DNA from 2 places in the Pseudomonas sp. FP2254 genome. Region 1 is predicted to be linked to the other one. Evidence: predicted binding sites of a transcription regulator. Region 1 holds the regulator's gene; the other holds the start of a gene.
What was found. Region 1 encodes sigma-54, which starts transcription at its own class of promoters, with help from an activator protein. Its sites were predicted from a motif close to ANTGGCATNNANNTTGCTNT; they were not measured.
Positions count from the first base shown of each region.

Region 2: the regulator sigma-54 is predicted to act here: its motif matches at 2,140-2,159, upstream of flgB (flagellar basal body rod protein FlgB).

Region 1 covers NZ_CP117444.1:978,759-983,177, reverse strand. The annotation lists gene lptC (LPS export ABC transporter periplasmic protein LptC) at 1-137, shown strand, start outside; gene lptA (lipopolysaccharide transport periplasmic protein LptA) at 124-657, shown strand; gene lptB (LPS export ABC transporter ATP-binding protein) at 657-1,382, shown strand; gene PSH94_RS04305 (RNA polymerase factor sigma-54) at 1,567-3,060, shown strand; gene hpf (ribosome hibernation-promoting factor, HPF/YfiA family) at 3,136-3,441, shown strand; gene ptsN (PTS IIA-like nitrogen regulatory protein PtsN) at 3,452-3,916, shown strand; gene rapZ (RNase adapter RapZ) at 3,919-4,419, shown strand, end outside.
Region 2 covers NZ_CP117444.1:4,189,712-4,194,130, forward strand. The annotation lists gene flgE (flagellar hook protein FlgE) at 1-470, opposite strand, end outside; gene flgD (flagellar hook assembly protein FlgD) at 502-1,227, opposite strand; gene flgC (flagellar basal body rod protein FlgC) at 1,243-1,686, opposite strand; gene flgB (flagellar basal body rod protein FlgB) at 1,690-2,097, opposite strand; gene cheR (protein-glutamate O-methyltransferase CheR) at 2,394-3,221, opposite strand; gene PSH94_RS19245 (chemotaxis protein CheV) at 3,266-4,198, opposite strand; gene flgA (flagellar basal body P-ring formation chaperone FlgA) at 4,280-4,419, shown strand, end outside.

The DNA of each region.
Region 1 (4,419 bases):
AATATGCGCAGACCGAGCAAGACGTTAGAATCGACGGCGCTGGCGGTGTATCGACTGGCAAGGGAATGAAAGCGTATTTGAAAGAAAGCAGGATACACCTGCTATCGAACGTAAGAGGACAGTATGAGGCTCGTTAAAACTCTCCCGATTTTGCTCGGTCTTGGCGCAGCACTGGGAAGCGTGAGCGCCTGGGCTCTGCCGAACGATAGCGAGCAGCCTATCCGTATCCAGGCTGACGATGCGCAGCTGGATGACAAGCAAGGCGTCGCCACCTATAAAGGTGACGTAATCATTATCCAGGGCTCGATGAAGATCACCGGTAACACGGTAACCCTGACGCGCACCCCGGCAGGCGACATCGACGTGGTGACGTCGGTGGGCAACCTTGCCTACTTCGAACAGAAGCAAAAGGCAGAAGATCCAGGCCCGATGAAGGGCTATGGCAAGACCATCCAGTATCATGCGCAGCAGAACCGCATTGTGCTGATCGATCAGGCCAAGGTGCTGAGCGCCGATGGTAACTCCACCGAAGGCGAGAAGATCGTCTACAACACCAAGACCCAGGTCGCCCAGGCGGGTCGTGCCAACGGCACCAAGGTCAGCGCGCCGCGCCCACGCATCGACATGGTTATCCAGCCGAAGAAGAAGGCCGAGTAATGGCAACCCTGAAAGCCCAGCATCTGGCCAAGGCCTATAAAAGCCGTCAGGTCGTGCGCGATGTCAGCCTGTCGATCGACAGCGGCCAAATCGTCGGTTTGCTCGGCCCCAACGGCGCCGGCAAGACGACCTGCTTCTATATGATCGTCGGCCTCGTCCAGGCCGACCAAGGGCGCGTACTGATCGACGACCTGGATGTCAGCCATCAACCGATGCACGGCCGTGCCCGTGCCGGTATCGGCTATCTTCCCCAGGAAGCTTCGATCTTCCGCAAACTCTCGGTAGCCGACAACATCATGGCGATCCTTGAGACCCGCAAGGAACTCGACCGCGACGGCCGTCGCGCCGAACTGGAAAGCCTGCTGCAGGAATTCCATATCAACCATATTCGCGACAACCTGGGCATGAGCCTGTCCGGTGGCGAGCGCCGCCGCGTGGAAATCGCTCGGGCATTGGCCACTGCGCCCAAGTTCATCCTGCTGGACGAGCCGTTTGCCGGCGTCGACCCGATTTCGGTCGGCGACATCAAGCAGATCATCCATCACCTCAAGGCCAAGGGCATTGGCGTGTTGATCACCGACCACAACGTCCGTGAAACACTCGATATCTGCGAAACGGCTTATATCGTCAACGATGGACAGCTGATTGCCGAAGGCGATTCAGCCACCATCCTGGCCAACGAGCTGGTCAAGGAAGTGTACCTGGGTCACGAATTCCGCCTGTAAACACCGTGGTGTCACGGCCGTTTGCCACGGTGCGCGGGAGTCAATGAAAACCCCGGTTTTTTATTGTTACCGCGCTCTAGGCAAAGCCCCCGATATCAGGCATATAATTTGCTTATGTTTGGCGCTCACGCGCCCTGTCGTGGATGGCGCATTGCGCCGGCGAATAAGGTGTTAAGCCCCTGCCATGAAACCATCGCTAGTCCTGAGAATGGGCCAGCAGCTGACGATGACACCGCAGCTGCAACAGGCCATCCGCCTGCTCCAATTGTCGACCTTGGATCTGCAACAGGAAATCCAGGAGGCCCTGGAGTCCAATCCGATGCTCGAACGCCAGGAAGAAGGCGACGACTTCGACAATGCAGACCCATTGGCCGACAACATCGAGCAAAAACCCAATTCCGACGTGCAGGAACCTTCCTATCAGGAAACCGCCCCCACGGTGGACAACCTGGAGGAAGGCGAATGGAACGAACGCATTCCCAACGAGCTTCCCGTGGACACCGCCTGGGAGGACGTCTATCAGACCAGCGCCAGCAGCCTGCCCAGCAGTGACGACGACGAGTGGGATTTCACCACCCGCACATCCGCCGGAGAGAGCCTGCAAAGCCATCTGTTGTGGCAGTTGAACCTGGCGCCGATGTCGGACACCGATCGCCTGATCGCCGTAACCCTGATCGACTGCATCAACAACCAGGGCTACCTGGACGAGAGTCTCGAGGAGATTCTCGAGGCGTTCGACCCGGAACTGGATATCGAGCTGGACGAAATCGAAGCCGTCCTGCACCGCATCCAGCAGTTCGAGCCTGCCGGTATTGGCGCGCGCACGCTCAGCGAATGCCTGCTGCTGCAATTGCGTCAACTGCCGGCCAAAACACCCTGGCTGGTCGAAGCCCAGCGCCTGGTCACCGACTACATCGACCTGCTTGGCAGCCGCGACTACAGCCAGTTGATGCGCCGCATGAAGCTCAAGGAAGACGAACTGCGCCAGGTCATCGAGCTGGTGCAAAGCCTCAACCCTCGTCCCGGCTCGCAGATCGAGTCGAGCGAAGCCGAATACGTGGTCCCCGATGTCATCGTGCGCAAGGACAACGAGCGCTGGTTGGTGGAGCTGAACCAGGAATCGGTGCCGCGTCTGCGGGTCAACCCGCAATATGCCGGGTTCGTGCGCCGCGCCGACACCAGCGCCGACAACACCTTCATGCGCAACCAGTTGCAGGAAGCGCGCTGGTTCATCAAGAGTCTGCAGAGCCGCAACGAAACCCTGATGAAAGTCGCGACCCAGATCGTCGAACATCAGCGCGGCTTCCTGGAGTATGGCGACGAAGCGATGAAGCCGCTGGTACTGCATGACATCGCCGAGGCGGTAGGCATGCACGAGTCAACGATTTCCCGGGTGACCACACAGAAATTCATGCATACCCCACGGGGTATCTACGAGCTGAAATACTTTTTCTCCAGCCACGTGAGTACCTCTGAAGGCGGCGAATGCTCGTCCACGGCGATCCGCGCGATCATCAAAAAACTGGTTGCCGCGGAAAATCAGAAAAAGCCGTTGAGTGACAGCAAGATCGCTGGTTTACTGGAGGCACAAGGCATTCAGGTCGCCCGTCGAACCGTCGCCAAGTACCGCGAGTCCCTTGGGATCGCGCCTTCCAGCGAGCGTAAGCGTTTGATGTGACGGGCGGGCCATAGCGTTCCAGTGACGGGTATTTTTGCCCGTCGCTTTATGCACTGGCAACGAAGGAGAAGCTGTATGCAAGTCAATATCAGTGGACACCATGTAGAAGTCACCCCGCCACTGCGCGACTACGTCGAGCAGAAGCTGAGGAAGCTTGAAGGACATTTCGACAAGATCACCAACGTGCAGGTCATCATGAAGGTCGACAAGCTTCAGCAGAAAATCGAAGCGACCCTCCAGATACCCGGTGGCGAAGTGGTTGCCAACGCAGAGCATGAAGACATGTATGCCTCGATAGACTTGCTCACCGACAAGCTGGACCGCCAACTTAAAAAGCATAAGGAAAAGAATCTGAGCCTGCTCCAAGGCACAGGTCGCTAACTCTCCCCCCATGATCCGACTTGAATCCATCCTGACCCCCGGCCGTTCCCTTGTGAACGCGCCGGGCGGCAGCAAGAAAAAAGCCCTCGAACAAATTGCCAACCTGATCGCTCGCGAAGTGCCGGGCCTCGAAATGCAAGATGTCTTCGAGGCTCTCATCGCTCGTGAAAAGCTCGGTTCCACCGGCTTTGGTAACGGCATCGCGATACCCCACTGTCGCCTCAAAGGGTGCACGGATCCCATCAGTGCCCTGCTGCACCTGGAAGCCCCCATCGATTTCGACGCCATCGACGGCGCCCCGGTCGACCTGCTGTTTGTGCTGCTGGTCCCGGAAGCCGCTACCGATGCGCACCTGGAACTGCTTCGGCAGATCGCCAGCATGCTCGATCGCAAGGAAGTGCGTAACAAACTCCGCAGCGCCAGCAGCAATGACGCGCTGTATCAGGTTGTCCTGGATGAGCAAAACGGGCAGTAATCATGCGTTTGATCATCGTCAGCGGCCGCTCCGGCTCGGGTAAGAGCACCGCCCTCAATGTGCTTGAGGACAGCGGTTTCTACTGCATTGATAACCTGCCTGCGGGCCTGCTGCCCGAATTGGCGGAGCGCGCGCTGATTCACACCGAGCTGGCGCAGCCGCTGGTGGCCGTATCGATTGATGCCCGCAATCTGCCCAGCCACCTTTCACGGTTCCCGGAACTGTTGGAAGAAGTGCGGGCCAAGCATATACATTGCGATGTGCTGTATCTGGATGCGGATGAGGAAACCCTGCTCAAGCGTTTCTCCGAAACCCGCCGTCGCCACCCGCTCAGCAGCCCGCATCGTTCCCTGGCCGAGGCCATTGAGGACGAAACGAAGCTGTTGGGGCCGATCATCGATCTGGCCGACCTCAAGATCAATACCACTAGCCTCAACCTGTACCAGCTACGCGACGCTATCAAGCTGCGCCTGCTGAACCAGCCTGAGCCCGGCACGGCATTT
Region 2 (4,419 bases), 2.4 Mb from region 1:
TTGGTGGACGCCTTCGGCGGCAGGTTGGACAGGTTCAATTGCAGGTCGGTCAGGCCGCCCTTGATGATCTTGCCGTCGTCATCCGCAGCGTAGCCCTGCAGACGCGAGGTGCCGGTGTTGTTGGTGATGTAGCCGTCCTTGTCGGCACGGAACGCACCGGAACGGGTGTACTCCAGCGAACCGTCGCTGCCCTTCTGCACGAAGAAGCCGCCACCCTGGATCGCCATGTCCAGGATACCGCCGCTGCCGTTGACGTCGCCCTGGGTGAATTGCTGCGACACCGCCGCCAGGTTCACGCCGTTACCGATGCTGTTCTGGCCGGTGCCCAGTTTGGACGCGGCGTAGATGTCGGCGAATTCCGCACGGGACGACTTGAAGCCGGTGGTCGCAACGTTGGCGATATTGTTGCCGGTCACGTCCAGCTGTTTGTTGGCCGCATAGAGGCCGCTAAGGCCGATGTTAAAAGACATGTTTCTCTCCCTCTGCCGTATTTAGCCGGCTCTATGTACCGATAGTCTGAATTTGCGACAGCTTGACGCTGCCCATGCCGCCCGCAAGGTTCAGCAGCATTTCGCCGCCGGTCTTGCTCAATGTCACGCTGGTGACGGTTGCCGGCAGCGAGGTGGCCAGGGCCACCGATTCGCCCTTGTCGTTCTTGGTGGTGGCCGCGAAGGTATAAGTACCCGCCGCCGCCACTTCACCCTTGTCGTTCTTGCCGTCCCAGATAAAGTCGGACGTGCCGGCGCTTTGGGCGCCCATGTCGATAGTGCGGACCACATTGCCGTCCTTGTCGGTGATCTTGACGGACACATTGCCCGTCGCCGCCGTCACTGCCACCGAACCGTTCATGCTCTTGCTGGTATCGACCAGCGCCTTGTCGGTCTGGGTGATGATCGAGCGCCCCACCAACGACGAAGCCTGCAACGCCTGGGAGGAGCTGAAGTTGCTGGAAATCGAGTTCACCGAGTCGTTCAGGGTGTTGATACCTTCCAGGCTGCTGAACTGCGCCAGTTGGGCGACGAACGCGCCGTTGTCCTGGGGCGACAGCGGGTTCTGGTTTTTCAGCTGGGTGACCAGCAACTGCAGAAACGCGTCCTTGCCCAGCGACTGATTGCCGGTCGCGGCCTTGGAGGCGTTCGCCAGATTAGTGTTATCCGACGCCGTCTTGACCTTCGAATTGAAAAGGTCCTGAACCGCCGTATTGTTAGACGTATCGACAATGGCCATGGTTGGCGCCCCTTATCACTGACCCAGGGTCAGGACCTTCTGCATCATGGTTTTGGCGGTGTTCATCATTTCCGCGTTGGTCTGGAACGAGCGGCTGGCCGAAATCATGTCCGCCATTTCCTCGACCACATTGACGTTCGGGTAGTACACGTAGCCTTTTTCGTTGGCCGCCGGATGGTTCGGCTCGTAACGGGCTTCGAGGTTGCTCTGGTCTTCGACCACACCGAGCACCTGCACGCCCTGGCCTGCGGCATCCTGGTTCTGGAACAGCGAATCGCTGCCGCCGCTCTGGCCGCCCTGGAACATGGTGGCGAACACCGGGTGACGGGCGCGGTAGGTTTGGTCAATGCTCGAAGACACAGTCTCGGCGTTGGCGATGTTACTGGCGACGGTGTTCAAGCGCGTGGTCTGCGCGCTCATGCCACTGCCGGCAATATTGAAAACACTGGACAGGGACATGGCTTACTCTCCACGCAGGGCTGACATCAGCCCTTTGAATTTACTGTTGAGCAGGGTAAAGCTGGCCTGAAAGTTCACCGAGTTCTCGGCATAGGCCGATTGCTCCAGCTGCGCATCGACGGTGTTCTGGTCGATGGACGGCTGCATCGGCGTGCGATACAGCAGCGACTCGTCGCCACTGCTCAGGCCTTGCGCTTCGATGTGACGGTTGTTGGTCATGTTCAAGGCGAAGGTGCCGTTCTTGGTCTTGTCCTGCTGCGCGGCGAGCACGGCGGAAAAGTCCAGGTCCCGAGCCTTGTAGTTCGGGGTATCGGCGTTGGCAATGTTGTTGGCCAGGACTTCGGCACGCTGGGCGCGGAAGCCCAGGGCTTGTTCGTGGATACCGAGCGCTTTATCGAAGCTGATGCTCATGGCGGAAACCTTTAGGCTGACCTGCTGTTCGTTAACAGAGGTATAGCAAGGTGCATGCCAATCTTTTCAACGCCCGTATATCAAGGACTTAAGCCGATATTGCCGGCGGCAATGCCAGAAAAGCGGCAAGCGGCTTCCGCCTGGCGCCAGTAAAGCGGCAATGGGGGATTGCCGCGAAACTAAAAGTGGGAGAAGGCTTGCCTCCGACAGCGGCGTATCAAGTCATGGATAGGTGACTGATCCAAACGCTATCGGGGGTAAGCCCCCTCCCACATTTTTGACTGCACAGGCCTTGTTTACTTGGCCTGGTAAATGATGCCAGGGCTGCACTGCACCATCTGGTAATGGTCCGGCAGGCCGTTCAGTGCTTCGGAGGCCCCGAGGAACAGGTAGCCGCCCCGCTTGAGCGTGCCATGGATGCGCAAGAGGATGTCTTTCTTCACTTCCGCCGAGAAATAGATCAGCACGTTACGGCAGAACACCATGTCGAACTTGCCCAGACTGGCGTAACTGTCGAGCAGGTTGAACGAACGGAACTCCACGCGGCTCTTGATCGGCGCCTTGACCGCCCAACGCCCCGCCCCTTTGGAGTCGAAGTAACGTTGCAGACGCTCCTGAGACAAACCACGGCCCAGGGCCAGGCTGTCGTACTCGCCGGTTTTGCAATTGGTCAGCATGGTCCCGGACAGGTCGGTGGCGACGATCTGTGCCCCGGCCTTCAACTGGCCCATGTTGGTTCGCTCGAACTCGTCGATGGCCATGGAAATCGAGTACGGCTCCTGCCCCGACGAACAGGCCGCCGACCAGATGCGCAAGCGCTGGCCGGGGCTGGCCTTGATGGCCTCCGGCAGCACCTTGCTCTTGAGCACCTCAAAGGGGTAAGTGTCTCGAAACCACAGGGTTTCGTTGGTGGTCATGGCATCGACCACCATCTCCTTGAGCCCACCGCGCGGCTGACTCTGGATCCGCTGAACCAACTCGCCCAGGGACTTGATGCCCTGCTGCTCCATGAGTTTGTTGAGACGGCTGGATACCAGGTACTGCTTGTTCTCACCGAGCAATATGCCACAGGCTTTTTCCAGGAAGACCCGGAACTGTTCAAAATCCAAATTACCCGTAGACACTGATACTACCGCCTCTTAAATCGTATGACCGCCAAGGAAATACCTTAGCTGTGATCTGCTGCCTTGATCCGGTCGACTACCCGGGATGCGAGGTCATCAGGACGGAATTTGGCCAGGAAGTCATCCGCCCCGACCTTCTTGACCATAGCCTGGTTGAAGACGCCCGACAGCGAAGTATGCAGGACGATATGCAGTTTTTGCATACGCGGGTCACTTCGTATCTCGGCCGTGAGAGTGTAGCCGTCCATTTCCGGCATCTCGATATCCGAGATCATCATCAGAAATTCTTCTTCCGGCTTCTTGCCTTCGTCCACCAGTTTGCGCAGGTAATCCAGCGCCTGGCGGCCATCATTGAGCGCCACCACGTCAACGCCGACGGTTTGCAGGCAACGGGTCACCTGCTTACGCGCCACCGAGGAATCGTCCACGGTGAGCACACGCAGGGACACGGCCTTGTGCGCCGTCTCGGCGTCCACCACTCCCACCGAAATCGTCTCCGAGGTGGGAGCCACTTCGGCGAGAATTTTTTCCACGTCGATGATTTCGACCAACTGGTTATCGACCCGCGTCACCGCCGTGAGGTAATGATCGCGGCCGGTGCCCTTGGGTGGCGGATGGATCTCTTCCCAGTTCATGTTGACGATGCGCTCCACCGAGCGCACCAGGAAGCCCTGGGTCTTGGTGTTGTACTCGGTGATGATCACGAACGGACTCTCGCGATCCTGCAGGCCCGACGAACCGGTCGCCAACGCCAGGTCAAGAATCGGGATGGTCGCGCCACGAATATTCGCCACGCCGCACACCACCGGACTGGACTTGGGCATGATCGTCAGCTTGGGGCACTGCAACACTTCCCGCACCTTGAACACGTTGATGCCGTACAGCTGCCCGCCATCAAGGCGAAAAAGCAACAATTCCAGGCGATTCTGCCCTACCAGCTGTGTGCGCTGGTTTACTGAATCCATTACACCTGCCATGCCCAGACTCCTACGCTAAAACCTTCGGGGGTACGACGCGCACCCAACACTAAACGGCACGAGCTTTGCTATTTGTTGGCTATGGATATGAAAACGACAGTTTCTCGACACCCCCGCCACCGCAGATTGCTCTGCGTCACGTTGGCATTGCTTGCTTTCTGCCTGGGCGCCACGGCCCGCGCAGAGAACGTCACCTTGCCTGATCTCCTTATCGGCGTCAC